DNA from 4 places in the Streptomyces sp. NPDC085944 genome. Region 4 is predicted to be linked to each of the others. Evidence: riboswitches for the same ligand, from Rfam matches in the RefSeq annotation. Region 4 holds a riboswitch; each other region holds the start of a gene.
What was found. Region 4 has a riboswitch for cyclic di-AMP ahead of AB0P07_RS30695 (M23 family metallopeptidase). Riboswitches for the same ligand answer to the same signal wherever they lie in the genome.
Positions count from the first base shown of each region.

Region 1 (4,189 bases), on a different contig from region 4:
CCCTTGTTCTTCAGGACCTTCTTGAGGGTGTGGTAGACCTCGGCGCCCCAGCGCAGGGCCTCGGAGAAGGACTCCGCGCCGATCGGAGCGATCATGAACTCCTGGATGTCCACGTTGGAGTCGGCGTGCGAGCCGCCGTTCAGGATGTTCATCATCGGCACCGGCAGCAGGTGCGCGTTCGGACCGCCCAGGTAGCGGAAGAGCGGCAGGTCGCTGGCCTCGGAGGCGGCGTGGGCGACGGCGAGGGAGACGCCGAGGATGGCGTTGGCGCCGAGCGAGCCCTTGTTGTCGGTGGCGTCCAGGTCGAACATGGCCTGGTCGATCAGGCGCTGCTCGGTGGCGTCGTAGCCGACCAGCTCCGGGCCGATCTGCTCGATGACGGCCAGGACGGCCTTCTCGACACCCTTGCCGAGGTAACGGCCCGGGTCGCCGTCACGCAGTTCGATGGCCTCGAAGGCACCGGTGGAGGCGCCGGACGGAACGGCGGCACGCCCCGTGCTGCCGTCGTCGAGGCCGACCTCGACCTCGACCGTGGGGTTGCCTCGGGAGTCCAGGATTTCCCGGGCTACGACGACGTCGATGGACGGCACGAGCATCTCCTTCTTCAATGTGACGCTTCGGTGTGACGCGCGGGCCCCGCGGGACCGCGGCGGCTCTGCGGGACCGAGCCTAACCGGCTCCGGGCGATCGGCCAGCCGATCGCCCACCCGCTGGACAGAACCGAGAGTAAATTGTTTCCGAACGAAACAAAGGCGGAATGTGAAAATCCCGCCCCGGTGCGTACGGGGGAACACGCACCGGGGCGGGAGTCGCGGGGGCCGCCGCTCCTTACTTCAGGTGCAGCTGCTGGCCCGGGTAGATCAGGTCGGCGTCGTCGACGATGTCGTCGTTCAGCTTGAACAGCTTCTGCCAGCCACCCTTGACGTCGTGGTCCGCGGCGATCGAGCTGAGGGTGTCGCCCTTGACGACCTTGTACTCGCCGTCGCCCTTCTCGACCTTCTTGCCGGTCGGGGTGGTGACGGTCTTCTTGGCGGGCTTCTCGGCCTTCGGCTCGGCGGCCGGACGCTCGGAGGAGCGGGAGGCCTTCTGCTCGGTGGAGCGCTCGGCGGTGGAGCCGCCGCTCTGGCTCTGCGAGCTCTCGGAGCTGCCGGAGCCGCTGTCCTGCGAACCGCCGCCGGTGTACGCGGCGCCCGACAGGCCGGTGCCGCAGACCGGCCAGGCACCCTTGCCCTGGCCCGCGAGGACCTTCTCGGCGATCTCGATCTGCTGGGCCTTGCTCGCCCGGTCGGCGGTGGAGGCGTACTGCGTACCGCCGTAGGCGGCCCAGGTGGAGGCGGAGAACTGCAGACCGCCGTAGTAACCGTTGCCGGTGTTGATGGACCAGTTGCCGCCGGACTCGCACTGGGCGACGGCGTCCCACTCGGACGCGGTGGCGGCGGAGGCGTTGCCGGCCGCCATCAGCGGGGCGGCGACGGCGGCACCGGTCACGCCGGCGACGGCGATGACACGGGTGGCCTTGGACGGACGACGGTGCTTGCCCTTGCCGGAAAACAGCATGGTTGATCCCCTCACCGACGCCTGCGAGGTGAGCTGTCGGGTTCGGGCCGGTTGAGTTGCCCGGCCGGGTTCCTCACGGAACTCGGCTTCACCCCTAGCCGCTCCGGCTCAACTGCCCGGTGCGGCACTTACCTTGGGTCCCCCGCTCCTGCCTGCGGCGCTTGACGCGACGACTGTTCCCGTACGGCCGCTGGCAGGATTCGGCGTTGCGGCTGTCGGGGCCCGCGGTGGCGAGCGGTCATGACCGTAGACACGTGCTCCGCGGATTTTCAAAGACGATCACGGCTTCTGAGACCTATCTCTCACGAGATCCAAAAGGGACATACGGTCTCTAACCGTGACGCGAACTCCCCCTACTTTTCGCCCGATTCGCCCGTGACCGTGAGCGTCTGACCGGGGAGGATGTGGTCCGGGTCGGCGCCGACGACGGTCTCGTTCTCGGCGTAGAGCGCACGCCACCCGCCGTCGAGGTCAAGGGAGTCGGCGATGGCCCAGAGGTTGTCGCCGGAGCGGACGGTGTACGAGCCGTCCTCGACCTCTCGCGGTCCACCGTCGCGCGAGGCGTGCCGTCCCGCCGCCTCGCCCCCGCGAGCCTCGTCCGCGGCGGCCTCGTCCGCGCTGTCGCCACGGTGCCGGCCGGAGCCGGACGAGCCCTCGGCGCCCTGCCGTTCGGCCACGACGCCGGAGTCGGATTCGGTGGATGTGTCCGACTTGATGGAGGAACCCTCGTCACTTGACGAGCCCTCGGAGGAGGTGTCGGACGACGGGGAAGAAGAGGGCGAAGGGGACGAAGAGGGCGCCCCGGACGTCGATTCGGTAGCCCCGCCCGCGTCGGCCGAGTCGGCCCTTCCGGACGACCGCGAGGACTCGGACGACCTGGACGACTCGGGCGACTGCGACGACTCGGGCGCTTCGGTGGTCGTGGGAGCGGCCGACGACTCGGAACCGTCCGTCTTCCCCGAGGCGTCCGAACCCTCCGACACCCCGTCACCGGACGCGTCCGAGCCGCTCGTGGCGCCCGAGTCGTCGCCGAGGCCGGCGAGGAGGCCGCAGGTCGGCCAGGCGGCGATGCCCTGGTCCGCGTGCATCTTCTCGGCGATCCGTATCTGCTGGGAGCGGCTGGCCTGGTCGGCACTGGGCGCGTAGTCGAGGCCGCCGTACCGCTCCCAGGCGTCCTGGGACAGCTGCAGGCCGCCGTAGTACCCGTTGCCGCTGTTCTGGCTCCAGGCACCGCCGGTCTCGCACTCGGCCACCTGGTCCCAGGTCCCCGAGCCGGCCGCGTGGGCCCCGGTGGCGCCGAGCAGCGGGATCGCGATGGCGGAGCCGGTCACTCCGGCGGCGACGACCAGGGCGGGAGCCTGGCGGGGGCGACGGTGACGACCGTTCCCGGAGAGCATGCGACGACCTTTCACGAGACGACGGGGACCACGCGGCGGATGACGCTCGACACCACGTTGATCCGTGAACGTATAGGGAGATCATCACTAGTCACAAGTTCATGCCGCGCAGATCACGTGAAGATCACAGAGTTGAGCGCGTGTCACGTTTGAACGACTCGGACGCGATGGTCCCCGTGACTTCGAATGGCGGCGCTTGCGGTTCGCACCGCACCGGCGTGGCCACCCCGCGCCGGTTCAGCTCTTCCATGAGTACAGGCCAGAAGCCTGTTCTGAACCAGGAGTTCTGCCGTTCTTCGGCGAGCTGCCACGGCCCGTACCCCTCGGGGAACTCGTCCCGGAGACAGCCTGTACGCAGCCGGTGCAGAGCACCGTTCAACTGCGTACGGGTGTCGACGGTTCCGCGAGCGAACTGGCGGCGCGCGAAGCAGGAGACCATGAGTTCTTCGACAACTGGCCATTCCGACTCCGCCACGGTGACGGGAACCGGTGTGCCGGTGCGCTCATGCCACTCCGTCACCTTGCACTTGACCCCGGAACGCCTCCTCACCGCTCCGAGCGGCTTCACCTCGATGTCCAAGAGATCGATCAGCAGTCTCATCCCGGCTGTTTCTGCCTGGTGTGGAGACTGCGCAGACAAACTGAGAAATCTCTCCTTGTCGTCCATGTCCTGACGAGTCGGTTCTCCTCTGTCGGCCCGGGAACTGGGAGCATCCGCTCCCGTTACGGTCGTACCGTGAATGTTCCGAGCGCCGCCCCCGAACTCTTCACCTGGGAGTTCGCCACCGACCCCTATCCGGCTTACGCCTGGCTGCGTGAGCACTCCCCCGTCCACTGGACGAAACTGCCCAGCGGAGTCGAGGCATGGCTGGTGACCCGATACGGCGACGCGCGTGAGGCTCTCGCCGACGGTCGACTGTCCAAGAACCCCGAGCATCACGCCGAGGACGCCGGCGGGAAGAGCAAGACCGGGATTCCCGGTGAGCGCAGCGCCAACCTCATGACCCATCTGCTCAACATCGACCCCCCGGACCACACGCGTCTGCGCCGCCTCGTCTCCAAGGCCTTCACTCCACGACGCATCGCGGAATTTGCCCCTCGGGTACAGCAGTTGGCGGACGGCCTCATCGACGATTTCGCCTCCCGGGGCGAGGCGGACCTCATCCACGACTTCGCCTTCCCTCTGCCCATCTACGCGATCTGCGACCTGTTGGGTGTCCCTCGGGAGGATCAGA
Region 1 is NZ_JBFBJX010000019.1:46,134-50,322, reverse strand. It holds gene eno (phosphopyruvate hydratase) at 1-590, opposite strand, end outside; gene rpfA (resuscitation-promoting factor protein RpfA) at 829-1,557, opposite strand; cyclic di-AMP (ydaO/yuaA leader) riboswitch at 1,561-1,727, opposite strand; gene AB0P07_RS30225 (transglycosylase family protein) at 1,911-2,954, opposite strand; gene AB0P07_RS30220 (transposase) at 3,079-3,621, opposite strand; gene AB0P07_RS30215 (cytochrome P450) at 3,691-4,189, shown strand, end outside.
Region 1: another riboswitch for cyclic di-AMP. It lies ahead of rpfA (resuscitation-promoting factor protein RpfA); the one in region 4 lies ahead of AB0P07_RS30695 (M23 family metallopeptidase).

Region 2 (4,189 bases), on a different contig from region 4:
GCGAGGCACCGTTGACCGTCATGTGGGCCAACTGCTGGGCGGCCGTCCAGTACATGGTGGAGAACGGTGGCTCGGAGACGACGTGACCGTTGACGGCGACGGAGATCCGCAGGTCGTAACCGCCGGGTCCGTCCTGGTCGTCGTGCGTGTCGTCCAGGTAGGGCAGCAGCTGGTGCGTACGCTCGGGCGGTGCCACCCGGGCCCCCTCCAGAGCGTCCAGCGGCGTGATCCACGCCGACACGGACGTCGCGAAGGACTTGCCGAGGAACGGGCCGAGCGGGACGTACTCCCAGGCCTGGATGTCCCGCGCCGACCAGTCGTTGAGCAGGCAGAGCCCGAAGACGTGCTCGCGGAAGTCGCCGAGCCCCACCGGGCGGCCCAGGGCGGACGGCGTGCCCACCACGAAGCCCACCTCGGCCTCGATGTCGAGACGGACGGACGGGCCGAAGACGGGAGCGGCGTCGGCAGGGGCCTTGCGCTGCCCCGACGGGCGTACGACGTCCGTGCCGGAGACGACGACCGTGCCGGAGCGGCCGTGGTAGCCGATCGGCAGATGCTTCCAGTTCGGGGTGAGGGAGTCGGCGGCGTCGGGGCGGAAGATCCGGCCGACGTTGCGGGCGTGGTTCTCGGAGGCGTAGAAGTCGACGTAGTCGGCCACCTCGAAGGGCAGATGCAGGGTCACCGACGACAGTGGGTGGAAGAGGGGTTCGAGGACCTCGCGGTGGGAGGGCACCGTCACCCACGCCGTCAGCGCCCGCCGCACGTCCGACCAGGCCGTACGCCCGGCGGCCAGCAGCGGGTTGAGGGTGGGCCGCGCCAGCAGGGACGCGTACGGCGAGCCGAGCGCGTGGGCCGCCGCTCCCGCGTCGAGGACGTGGTCGCCGAGCCGGACACCCACCGTCGGTTCCGTCCGCTCCTGCGAGCCGGGGATCGAGAACACGCCGTACGGAAGGTTGTGCGGGCCGAAGGGGTCGCCCTCGGGGACATCGAAGGGGGGCATCGGGTGCTGCCTCGCTTTCGTGCTCGCCATGTGCGCCGTGCGCGCTGTGTGTCGTGCGGGCCACGTTACGGGTGACCCACCGGTCTTGGGCAGTGCGGCCGGAGGCGGCGTCCGGGCAGGTCGTGCCGTCGTCGACCGGTGCACGGGGCCCCGAGCCGGCCCCGGCCGAGGATGCGTCAGGTTGTGAGCACGATCGGGCGTCGGTGTGCATCGGTGGCCGGGTCCGAACGCACTCGCTACGTCCTCGTTCGGAAGCGGTCGCGGGTGAGTCGGACGGGTGCGGTGTCCGTATTCTCTGATCATGGACCGCACCGCATATTCACTCGTCGCCACCGATCTGGACGGCACGCTGCTCCGCGGCGACGACACCGTCTCCGAACGGTCGCTGGCCGCGCTGGCGCGGGTCGCCGGGGCGGGTGCGCGGCACCTGGTGGTGACGGGGCGGCCGGCCCCCCGGGCGCGCTCCCTGCTCGACCGTCTCGGCTGCACGGGGCTCGCGGTGTGCGGGCAGGGCGCCCAGGTGTACGACGCCGGCGCGCACCGCATGCTGTGGTCGGTCACCCTGGACCGGGAGCTGGCCGAGACCGCGCTCGGCAAGATCGAGGCCGAGGTGGGCCAGGTGCACGCCGCCGTCGACCAGGACGGTGTCGACGGGCTGACGCTCATCGAGCCGGGCTACCTGATGCCCCACCCCGCCCTGCCCGCGGTACGCGTCGAGCGGCGCGAGGAGTTGTGGCGCACGCCCATCACCAAGGTGCTGCTGCGCCACCCCGAGCTGACCGACGACGAGTTGGCGGCGACGGCGCGTGCGGTGGTCGGTTCCCTCGCGACGGTCACCATGTCGGGGCCCGGGACAGTCGAGCTCCAGCCGTGCGGCATCACCAAGGCGACCGGCCTGGCGCTGGCCGCCGAGCACCTGGGCCTGCGGCGGTGCCACACGATCGCCTTCGGGGACATGCCCAACGACATCCCCATGTTCCAGTGGGCGGCCCACGGCGTCGCCATGGCCGGAGCCCACCCCGAACTCAAGGCGGTGGCCGACGAGATCACCACGACGAACGAGGACGACGGCGTGGCCGTCGTCCTCGAGCGGATCTTCCCTGCGTCTTAGGAGCGCACCGCCTTGGAAGCGCACCGTATTGGGGTGCGCACCGTCTCGGGCGCGCGGTGCGGCTCAGTACGCGCTGAAGACGTTGTCCATCGAGCCGTAGCGGTCGGCCGCGTAGTTGCAGGCGGCGGTGATGTTGGCGACCGGGTCGTACGGGTTCCAGGAGGTGCCGGGCACGTGGTACGCCTGGAAGGTCGGGTCGATCACCTGGAGCAGGCCCTTGGACGGGGTGCCGTTGATGGCGTTGATGTCCCAGTTGTTGATGGCGTTCGGGTTGCCGGAGGACTCCCGCATGATGTTGCGGTAAATGCCGTCGTAGGTCCCGGGGATGCCGTGCTGGGCCATGATGTCGAGCGACTCGCGGATCCAGCCGTCGAGGTTGTTCGGGTACGTCGTCGCCGCCGTGGTGGCGGTCGTGGCGGCGGCCGGGGTGGCCGCGGAGGCGGTGGTGGCGCCGATGAGCGGCAGCGCCAGCACCGCGGCACCGGTGCCGGCCACGGCGAGCTTGCGGGCGAGGCGGCCGGTGAAGGCGTGACGGATCTGACCGTTGGCAGACATGTTGTGTCCCTCTCCTTACGCCTACGAGGTGAGCTGTCGGGTTCGGGCGGGGAGGTGCCCGGCCGCGCCCTGACGGGTACGGCTTCACCCCTAGCCGCTCCGGTGCTGACCGGTGCGGCGACTTACCTGGGTCCCCCGCTCCTGCCGGCGAGTGTGTTGGGTGGATGACTGTGCGACGGGCGGTGGCAGGATTCGGCGTCCGCCCGACAGGCCGGGAACGTATGCGAGAGCACATGTCCGGAACAAGTGCAGGAATCACCCAACGCGGCTGTTGACCTTGATCTGGGGTGTTTGTGGCTCTTGATCCTTTGCGGCTGTCAACCCTCAACTGGCTTGCGGGGCAAAGGGAGGGCACAGGTTCAGGCGAGGTTGCCCGTGGAGGGGCCCGAGTGAGCCAACTCACTGGTCTCAATAAGCACGGCAAAACGGGCATTAAACTCAATCGTGGGCCAACCGGCCTTCGCTCGGGACGGCTTCGGGTGTCGAGGGAGGGTGAGGGGGAAGCGGGGAAGGGTGGGCCTGTGGGGCGGGACCGGCGGAAGGGGGGGGTGGCGGGGCGGGGTCGGCAGGGCGGGCGTGTCGCGTCTGCGGGGCGGGCGCGCGTGTCGATCGGGTGACGTTCTCGCAGTGCGGGCCGTTGGGAGGGGTGGTGGGGTCTCGGGCGGCGGCCTCCGGCCCGCTCGCCCCCGGGGTCAGGCTCATCCTCTGGCGATATCGATCAAAATCTGCTCATATCACCTGATCAAAAACATACCGTTCATGATCTGATACCGACCGGCCTGTAGCGGTGGGCGCTAGCGGTGATCGAAACGTGACCGGATACGCTGACTCGAGTGGTGGCAGCGACCTATCGACAAACCAGGTAATCGCCAGTAGACACCAGCAGACAGGAGACCCCTCGTGACCGTCGTCGGGCCGTTCGGGCTGAGCGTGCGGGACCAGGCTCTGGAAGCCGATGTCCAGGCCGGATTGGTTGCTGTCGAGGAAGGGTTGCTTGAGGCAACCAAAAGCGAGGTGCCGTTCATCACGGAGGCCGCCCAGCACCTGGTGCGGGCCGGCGGGAAACGGTTCCGTCCGCTGCTGGTGATGCTCTCGGCCCAGTTCGGCGACCCCTACGCCCCCGGGATCGTCCCCTCGGCCGTGGTCGTGGAGCTGACCCACCTCGCCACGCTGTACCACGACGACGTGATGGACGAGGCCGCCGTGCGGCGCGGGGTGCCCAGCGCCAACACCCGCTGGGGCAACTCGGTCGCGGTCCTCACCGGCGACTTCCTCTTCGCCCGTGCCTCGCAGATCCTCGCCGACCTCGGACCCGAGGCGGTCCGCGTCCAGGCCCTCGCGTTCGAGCGGCTGGTCACCGGCCAGATCCTGGAGACGGCCGGCCCGCAGGACGGCCGCGACCCGGTCGACCACTACCTGGACGTGCTGGGCGGCAAGACGGGCTCGCTGGTGGCGGTCTCCTGCCGGTTCGGCGCGATGATGTCCGGCGCCGACGAGACGGTGGTCGACGTGCTCACCCAGTA
Region 2 is NZ_JBFBJX010000001.1:159,683-163,871, forward strand. It holds gene fahA (fumarylacetoacetase) at 1-1,000, opposite strand, end outside; gene AB0P07_RS00780 (HAD family hydrolase) at 1,302-2,111, shown strand; gene AB0P07_RS00785 (transglycosylase SLT domain-containing protein) at 2,175-2,666, opposite strand; cyclic di-AMP (ydaO/yuaA leader) riboswitch at 2,671-2,826, opposite strand; gene AB0P07_RS00790 (polyprenyl synthetase family protein) at 3,567-4,189, shown strand, end outside.
Region 2: another riboswitch for cyclic di-AMP. It lies ahead of AB0P07_RS00785 (transglycosylase SLT domain-containing protein); the one in region 4 lies ahead of AB0P07_RS30695 (M23 family metallopeptidase).

Region 3 (4,189 bases), on a different contig from region 4:
CGGGCACCCCGCGGGTGTCGAACCCGGTGGTCACCAGGACGGTGCCGGCCGCGGCGGTCAGCGCGGCCACCGCCAGTTCGAACCGCTCGGCGACCTCGTCGGGGTCGGTGCCGGGCCGGATGATGTCGTTGCCGCCCGCCGCGAAGGACACCAGGTCCGGCGCGAGGGCGACGACCCCGGGGACCTGTTCCGCCACGATCTGGTCGAGGAGCCTGCCGCGCACGGCGAGGTTCGTGTACGTGAAGTCTCCCTCGGGGCGCCGGTCCGCGAGCAGTACGGCCAGCCGGTCGGCCCAGCCGACGAACGCCCCGCCGGGGCCGGGGTCGCCGACGCCCTCGGTGAAGCTGTCCCCCACCGCCACGTACGACCCGATCACTGCTCTGCTGTCACTCTTCGAATCGTCTGCCACGTCGGCCCATGATTCACCTTGGAATGTGACCTACGCGACCGTAGGCAGGGGTTGACGGTCGGTGAGAAAGGCCACGCCTAAAGTGTTCGTCAATTCCGGAATACGCCGAGGTCCGGACACGCCGAAGGCCGGACCCGGGGATCGGGGTCCGGCCTTCGGGGTGCGGAGGCCGCGCGGAGCCGGTCGTCAGACGGAGACGCCGTGCGAGCGCAGGAACGCGAGCGGGTCGATGTCCGAGCCGTAGTCCGGCGTGGTGCGGATCTCGAAGTGCAGGTGCGGGCCGGTCACGTTGCCGGTGGCGCCGGAGAGGCCGACCTGCTGTCCCGTCGTCACGGTCTGACCGGCGGAGACGGAGAGCGAGGAGAGGTGGGCGTACTGGGCGTAGTGGCCCTCGTCGAGCTTGATGACGACCTGGTTGCCGTAAGCGCCGCCCCAGCCGGCGGAGACGACGGTGCCCGCGCCGACGGCCTTCAGCGAGGTGCCGGTCGGAACGACGAAGTCGGTACCCGTGTGGTAGCCGCTGGACCACATGCTGCCGGACTGGTGGTACGGGGTGCCGACGGTGCCGCCCGCGACGGGGGAGGTGTAACCGCTGGTGGTGCCCGCGGACTGGGTGCCGGAGTCCGAGGACGCCGAGGACTCGGTGGCAGCGGTCTTCGTGGTGTCCGTCGACTTCTGGGCCGGCTTCTCGGCGGGCTTCTGCTTCTCGGCGGGCTTCTGCGACTGCGCGGAGGACGGCGCCGAGGACTTGGCGGCCTGGCCGGCGATCGAGAGCTCGAGACCCGGGTGGATCAGCGACGGGTCGGAGCCGACGGCCTCGCGGTTGTCCGCGTAGAGCTTCTTCCAGCCGCCGTCGACGTGCTGCTCGTCGGCGATCTTCGAAAGGTAGTCACCGCTCTTCACGGTGTATGTGCGGGATTCCGCGTTCTTGTCGGAGCCGTTCGCGGCGGCCTTCTTGGCCGACGCCGGAACGGACTGCACGGCCTGCTCGGAAACGGAGTGCGCGGGGGCGGCGTTGGCGGAGGCGGCACCCATCAGCGGGAGCGCGAGCGCGGCGCCACCGGTTCCGGCGACGGCGATGGTGCGGGTCAGGCGCATGGCCCTGGTACGGCGGTGCTTACCCTTCGCGGGCATGGCGAATTCCTCTCCGGCGCCTGCGAGGTGAGCTGTCGGGTGCGGGCTGGAGATGCCCGGCCGCGCCGAAGCGCGGCTTTACCCCAAGCCGTTCCGGGAACCGGAACAGGCAGTTCTACCTGTGGGTCCCCCGCTCCTGCCGTGTACGGGTGGTGGATGAGTGCGGGCTCCGGTCGGCGGCAGGATTAGGCGTCCGTCCGGATCGGTGGTGAACGTAAGGGACCAAGACGCACAGGGACAAGCGAGAGGTTCCGGCGACAGCTGTTTCTATTGATCCATTACGGGAAATCCCGGTAACCCTGCGTCGATTTCCCTCGCACCGCTTTCCCTGAATTCCCTTGAGAACGGGCCGGATTACGTGAACATGACGGGCAACGCTCGGTCACGGATATGACGCTGCTCACGCGCCCCTCACCCACCTGCCGCCATTTCAGGCCCAGTTATAACCAATCATCCAATTCGGACAGAAGGCCCTTTCCGGCCCGCAATACCCCTGCCTGAACGGCCTTCGCGCACCGGCCATGCCGTATCGTCGAATGGCGCCCGCCGGCGAGCAGCGGCGGCGGGGCGGAGTGGGAGGAGCCCCCGTGACGCAGCAGGTCCCGTCGACCGAACCCGAGCTGACCGGTGTGCGCAACTTCCGGGACGTGGGCGGACTGCCGACCGTGGACGGCCGGCGGGTACGGCAGGGGGTGCTGTTCCGCAGCGGCCACCTGGCTCATGCCACCGGGGAGGATGCCGCGTTCCTCGCCTCGCTGGGCCTGCACACGATCTTCGACTTCCGCAACGCGGCCGACCAGAAGCTCGACGGCGCGGACGTCGAGCTGCCGGGCGTGCGCAATGTGAACCTGCCGCTGAGCGATCCGGCCGACGGCGCCGAGTTCTGGAAGATGGTCCGGGACGGAGATCTCGACCAGCTGCACGGGATCCTCGGCGACGGCAAGGGCGCCCGGCGCATGGTCGCCTCCTACCGTGCGATGGTCACGGAGCGCACCTCGGAGCACTCCCGGATCCTGCACGCGCTCGCCGAGGACAGCGTCCCGGCGCTGATGCACTGCGCGGCCGGCAAGGACCGCGCGGGCCTGTCGATCGCGGTCACCCTGCTCGCCCTGGGTGTCGAGCGCGAGGCCGTCGTCGAGGACTACCTGAAGTCGAACGCCGCGCACCGCCGCTACAAGGTGCGCCGCAGCAGCACCGCCGCCTCCGCCTACTCCCCCGAGGTCATGGAACTGCTCAGCCCGCTGTTCGACGCGCGCGCCGAGTACCTGGCGGCGGCCTTCGAGACGATCGAGGAGACGTGGGGCGGAGTCGACGCCTATCTGGAGAAAGGGCTGCGGCTCGGCGCCGGGACCCGGGAGCGGCTGCGCGAGCGGATGGTGGACTGAGCCACCCGCTCGCGGACGGGCTACTTGGCGCCCACCTCGAACAGCAGGTAGAGGAAGCCGCCGAAGACGTGCCCCAGGGCGATGTAGATGACCAGGCGCACCCACAGGGCGCGCGGGAACTTGTCCTCGATGGCACTCATGGCGTCTCTCCAGGGGTCGGGCCGAGGCACAGCGCGGCCGTCGGGCTCTGCAGCAGGGTGTGGACGAAGAGCAGCTCGACCCCGTCGGGGTCCTGCGCCGCGATCCGGTGCGGGGTCATGGAGTCGAAGTGGGCACTGTCCCCGGCGGTGAGCCGGTGCTCGGTGTCCCCGAGGCGCAGCCGCAGCCGGCCCCTGAGGACGTGGAGCCACTCCTCTCCTGGGTGCACCCGCACGACGTCGCCCTGGGAGCCGTACGGCACCTCGACGCGCAGGGCCTGCATGCCCCGGCCCGGCGCTCCGGCCTGGTAATACGTCCAGCCGCCCGCGCTCGTGGCCTCCATGTCGGCGGCGCGCACGACAGCGTCCCGGTCGGCCGCGGTCTCGCCCAGCAGCTCGGCGACGGTCGTCCCGTAGATGCGGGCGAGGGCGAGCAGCATCGGCAGTGAGGGCTGGCGCTGCCCGGTCTCCAGGCGGGAGAGGTGGGCGGGTGACAGCCCTGCGGCGCGGGCCGCGGCCTCCAGGGTGAGGGCGGCCCGCCGCCGCAGCTCGCGCAGCTGCGGTGCGACGGCGGCGACCGCACCCTCGGCGGGGCCGGTCTCGGAGGAGCTCATGCCTCCATTCAGCCCGAGTGTTGCCCCGCAGGCAAATTTCTTGCCTCACAGGCAAAAAAGTCGGTCAGCGGTTGGCCACCGCCTGCTTGACCAGGGTCTTCCCGAAGTCCCACATCAGTCCACCGCCATTGTGCGCGTCCTCCATCACCTCCGTGAAGGCGTCGACGAACCGGTCGGCGTCGTCGGTGTCGATGATCAGCGGCGGGATCAGCTTGATCACCTCCAGGTGGTCGCCGGACACCTGGGTCAGGATGCGGTGCCGCTGCAGCAGCGGCACGACCACCATCTGCGCGAACAGTCCCTTCCGCGCGGCCTGCAGCATCGTCCAGCGGCTGCGCAGTTTCAGGGAGCTGGGCCGGCCGAACTCGATGCCGATCATCAGTCCGCGGCCCCGGACGTCGGCGAGCAGTTCGTAACGGTCCACCAGTGCGGCCAGCCGGGACTTCAGCCGGTCCCCCACCGCGGCGGCGTTCGCGACGATCTCCTCGTTCTCCATCACCGACAGCACGG
Region 3 is NZ_JBFBJX010000004.1:357,731-361,919, reverse strand. It holds gene AB0P07_RS10255 (SGNH/GDSL hydrolase family protein) at 1-376, opposite strand, end outside; gene AB0P07_RS10250 (LysM peptidoglycan-binding domain-containing M23 family metallopeptidase) at 596-1,543, opposite strand; cyclic di-AMP (ydaO/yuaA leader) riboswitch at 1,548-1,705, opposite strand; gene AB0P07_RS10245 (tyrosine-protein phosphatase) at 2,131-2,928, shown strand; gene AB0P07_RS10240 (DUF6126 family protein) at 2,949-3,068, opposite strand; gene AB0P07_RS10235 (XRE family transcriptional regulator) at 3,065-3,679, opposite strand; gene AB0P07_RS10230 (aspartate aminotransferase family protein) at 3,744-4,189, opposite strand, start outside.
Region 3: another riboswitch for cyclic di-AMP. It lies ahead of AB0P07_RS10250 (LysM peptidoglycan-binding domain-containing M23 family metallopeptidase); the one in region 4 lies ahead of AB0P07_RS30695 (M23 family metallopeptidase).

Region 4 (4,189 bases):
CCCCTCCTGGTCGGGGACCCGGCCGCACCCCGGCTGTTCGGGCCCGGCGCCTACCAGGGCGGGCGGCTCGCGCTGGTCGGGACGCGGCGGATCGAGGACGTCGTGCTGATGCGGTACCGGCCCACCGCACCCGGGACCGGCGAGCGTGTGGCCCCCGCCGACCGGTACTGGCTGGAGGTCGCCTGTGAGCTGGCCGGCCTGTGTCCGCCGTCGGAGACCGCGTTCAGCGTGGGGGCGGTCGTGGTCGCCGCCGACGGGAGCGAGCTGGCGCGCGGGTATTCGCGGGAGGGCGGCGATCCCGTGGTGCACGCCGAAGAGGCCGCGCTCGCCAAGATCGACCCCTGCGACGCACGGCTCGCGGGCGCGACCGTGTACAGCAGTCTCGAGCCCTGTGCCCGCCGGGCCTCCCGTCCCGCGCCCTGTGCCCGGCTGATCCTCGACGCCGGGGTGCGCCGGGTCGTCACGGCCTGGCGGGAGCCGGACACCTTCGTGGCGGGCGCGGACGGGAGCGGGTTGCTCGCCGCGCAGGGCGCCGCCGTCGTCGTACTGCCCGAGTACGAGGGGGCGGCCAAGGCGCCGAACCGCCATCTGGAGCGGTAGGGAACCGGCGGCGGAGACACCGATGTGCATTCCGGTCCCGGGATGACGTACAGTGGTGAACACAACGGCGCGGGGTGGAGCAGCTCGGTAGCTCGCTGGGCTCATAACCCAGAGGTCGCAGGTTCAAATCCTGTCCCCGCTACTGAAGGCCGAGGGCCGGAATCCGAAAGGGTTCCGGCCCTCGGTGCGTCTCGGCACGTACGACGGCGTCCCGCACCCCCGTGTCATCCGGTCGGCCCCTCACCGCTCGCCGCCCGCCCCCGCTCCCGGAAACCTGGACTCCTGGACGGTAAGCGGCGCACGGACGTGCGGGGTGGTGGGAGACGAGTGGTGCGGCCAGGTGACGTGGAGGACGAGGGAGCGGCCGCCAGAGCCGGTGGCCGGCTCCCCGGCGATCCCGTTCCCGACCCGGGCCTCGGGGACGAGCAGCCGCCCGCCGGGCCGCCGCCGCGCAGCCGGACCGCTTACGGGCGCGTCTTCGTGCACGCGCTTCCCGTGCTGCTGATCGTCGTCGCCATCCTGTACGACATCCTCACCCCGAGGTACTTCACCGCCGGCCCCCTCTACACGGCCGCTCCCCTGATCGCCGCCCCGCTCTACTCGCGGCGCGGCACGGCGCTCACCGGTGTCGCCGTGGTCGTCTCGGTCATCGGGCTTCAGCTGGGCAAGGGCGTCATCCACTACGTCGACTCCCTCACCGAGCTGATCACCATCGCGACGGTCGCCGTGCTCGCCGTCATCGTCAACGGCATGGTCCGGCGCAGCAGCGAGCGTCTCGTCTCCGTCCGCGAGATCGCCGCGGCCGCCCAGCGCGCCGTGCTGCCCCAACCCGCCGAGCGCATCGCGGGTTTCGAGATCGCCGTCTGCTACGAGGCCGCGCAGGCCGACGCGTTCATCGGGGGCGACCTGTACGCGGTGCAGGACTCCGCCCGCGGCGTCCGGCTCATCGTCGGCGACGTGCGCGGCAAGGGCATGGGCGCGGTCGCCGCCGTCGCCGTCGTGATCGGCGCGTTCCGGGAGGCCGCCGAGCAGGAGGCGACGCTGGAGGCCGTGGCGCAGCGGCTGGAGCGGGCGCTGGCGCGCGAGGGCACCCGGCGGGACGGACTGGACGCCTTCGAGGGCTTCACCACCGCCGTCCTCGCCGAACTCCCGCACGGTGACGGGACCGTACGCATCGTCAACCGCGGCCATCCGCCGCCCCTGCTGCTCCACGCCGACGGCACCCTGGGCGCCCTGCCCGCCCGCGAGTCGGCGCTGCCGCTCGGCATGGGCGAGCTGGGCGTCTGGCCCGACCGGGCGGAGGAGGTCGACTTCCCAGGTGGGGCCACCCTGCTGCTCTACACCGACGGGCTGACCGAAGCCCGGGACGCCGGGGGCGAGTTCTACGATCCGCTGACGCGGCTGGCCGGCCGCGTCTTCCGGCATCCGGCGACCCTGCTCGACACCCTCGCCGAGGACGTGCGCCGGCACTCCGGGGGCGGCATGGCGGACGACATGGCGCTGCTGGCCGTACGGCGCCCCCGGCACGACGACCTTGATCATTGTCACGAGTCGTGACAGTGCGACCCCCCTCCGCATAACAACTGATACACCGTCAGAAGAAAGTGGCGTGAAGGGGAATACCGAGAGCGAGTCAACTCGTCCGGATTTCAGTGGTCGTGAGGGGTGCGTCCCGGCCGTTGCCGTTAATGATCAAGTGGAACGGCTTGGAATCCGAGCCTCGCGTCTATTAACGTTCGATAACGCAGCGCGGTCGTCCCAGCCGTCACAGAAGGCGGCTCCGTGCGCACGCGCCGAATCCCGCAAGGGAACCGGGGAACCACCACATTGGGGTGAATCGGGCGCATGACGCCGTGGAAACACGTCGGCACGCACCCGTAGGAGACCTTCCTGCTCCGAACCCGTCAGCTAACCCGGTAGGCGAGAAGGAAGGAAAGGAGTACGCCCACGTGGCGTCCAACCGGCCTGCCCCCGAGGCCCCGTTCGTGCCCACCGGGCACGGCACCGACACCTTCGGCTACGACGCCCCCCGCGCCGAAGAGGGCCCCTGGGAGGAGTGGAACCCCACCGCGGAGTCCATCCGCCCCGTGCGCGGCCGGCACCGCGTCGCCAAGCAGCGCGGCGGGCTCGCCCGCAGCTCCACCGTCCTCGGCGTCGGTGTCATAGCCGCCGTCGGCGCGGGCGGCATGGCCAGCGCGCAGACCGGCAAGCCGCCGGTGTCCATCTCCATGCCGGACCTGCCGAACGTCGGCTCGCTCATGCCCGGCGGCGACGAGGAGGCGGAGCCCGAGGGTTCCGCCACCCCGCTCAGCGGCATCACCCAGGCCGTCGCCGCGGACACCGGGGCGGACGCGGGTTCCGCCGGGGCCGGCGAGTCGCTGCGGGCCCGGATCATGGCGCAGGCCGAGCAGCAGCAGGCCCAGGTCGAGACCAAGGCCGCCGCCGAAGCGCAGGCCGCCGCCGAGAAAAAGGCCGCGGAAGCCGCCGCCAAGGCGGAGAAGGAGGCCGAGGAGAAGGCCGCCGCCGCCAAGAAGAAGGCGGAGGAGGAGGCCGCGAAGAAGGCCGAGGCCGAGCGGCTCGCCGAGCTGGCCAAGCAGTTCACCCTGCCGACCTCCTCGTACACGATCTCCTCCACCTTCAACCAGGCCGGCTCCCTGTGGGCATCCGGTCACCACACCGGCCTCGACTTCGCCGCCCCCACGGGCACGCTGCTCAAGGCGGTGCACAGCGGCACCATCACGTCGGCCGGCTGGGACGGGTCGTACGGCTACAAGACCGTGCTCACCCTCGACGACGGCACCGAGCTCTGGTACGCGCACCAGTCGTCGATCAACGTCAGCGTCGGCCAGAAGGTCACCACCGGTGACGTCATCGGCCGCGTCGGCGCCACCGGCAACGTCACCGGTGCCCACCTCCACCTCGAGGTGCACACCGCCGACGGCTCCGGCATCGACCCGATGGCCTGGCTGCAGAGCAAGGGCCTCACCCCCTGAGACCGACTGAGTCGTCACGCTTCCCGCCCCGCTGAACCCCGGCGGTCCTGACGGCAACCCCCCGACGTCAGGGCTGCCGGTTCGCGGTCGTTTTGCGGGGTTTTTGCGTGCATCCGGAATGGTCCGCTCCAGTGCGGTCGTTGATCCTCCACATGACTTCTCTGCGCAAGCTCGGCTCCTCCGACCTCGAGGTCTTCCCCCTGGCCCTCGGCGGCAACGTCTTCGGCTGGACCGCCGACCAGGACACCTCCTTCGCCGTCCTCGACGCCTACACGGCGGCGGGCGGCAACTTCGTCGACACCGCCGACTCCTACTCCGCCTGGGTCGACGGCAACAGCGGCGGCGAGTCCGAGACCGTCCTCGGCAAGTGGCTCGCCTCCCGCGGCAACCGTGACGACGTCGTCCTGGCCACCAAGGTCAGCCAGCACCCCGACTACCCCGGCCTGTCCGCCGCGAACATCAAGGCCGCGGCCGACGCCTCGCTGCGCCGCCTGGGCACCGACCGGATCGACCTCTACTACACCCACTTCGACAAGCCCGAGGTGCCGGTCGAGGAGATCATCGGCGCCCTCGACGAGCTGGTGAGGGCCGGCAAG
Region 4 is NZ_JBFBJX010000020.1:22,669-26,857, reverse strand. It holds gene AB0P07_RS30710 (dihydrofolate reductase family protein) at 1-600, shown strand, start outside; tRNA gene AB0P07_RS30705 (tRNA-Met) at 669-742, shown strand; gene AB0P07_RS30700 (PP2C family protein-serine/threonine phosphatase) at 946-2,157, shown strand; cyclic di-AMP (ydaO/yuaA leader) riboswitch at 2,382-2,538, shown strand; gene AB0P07_RS30695 (M23 family metallopeptidase) at 2,550-3,593, shown strand; gene AB0P07_RS30690 (aldo/keto reductase) at 3,746-4,189, shown strand, end outside.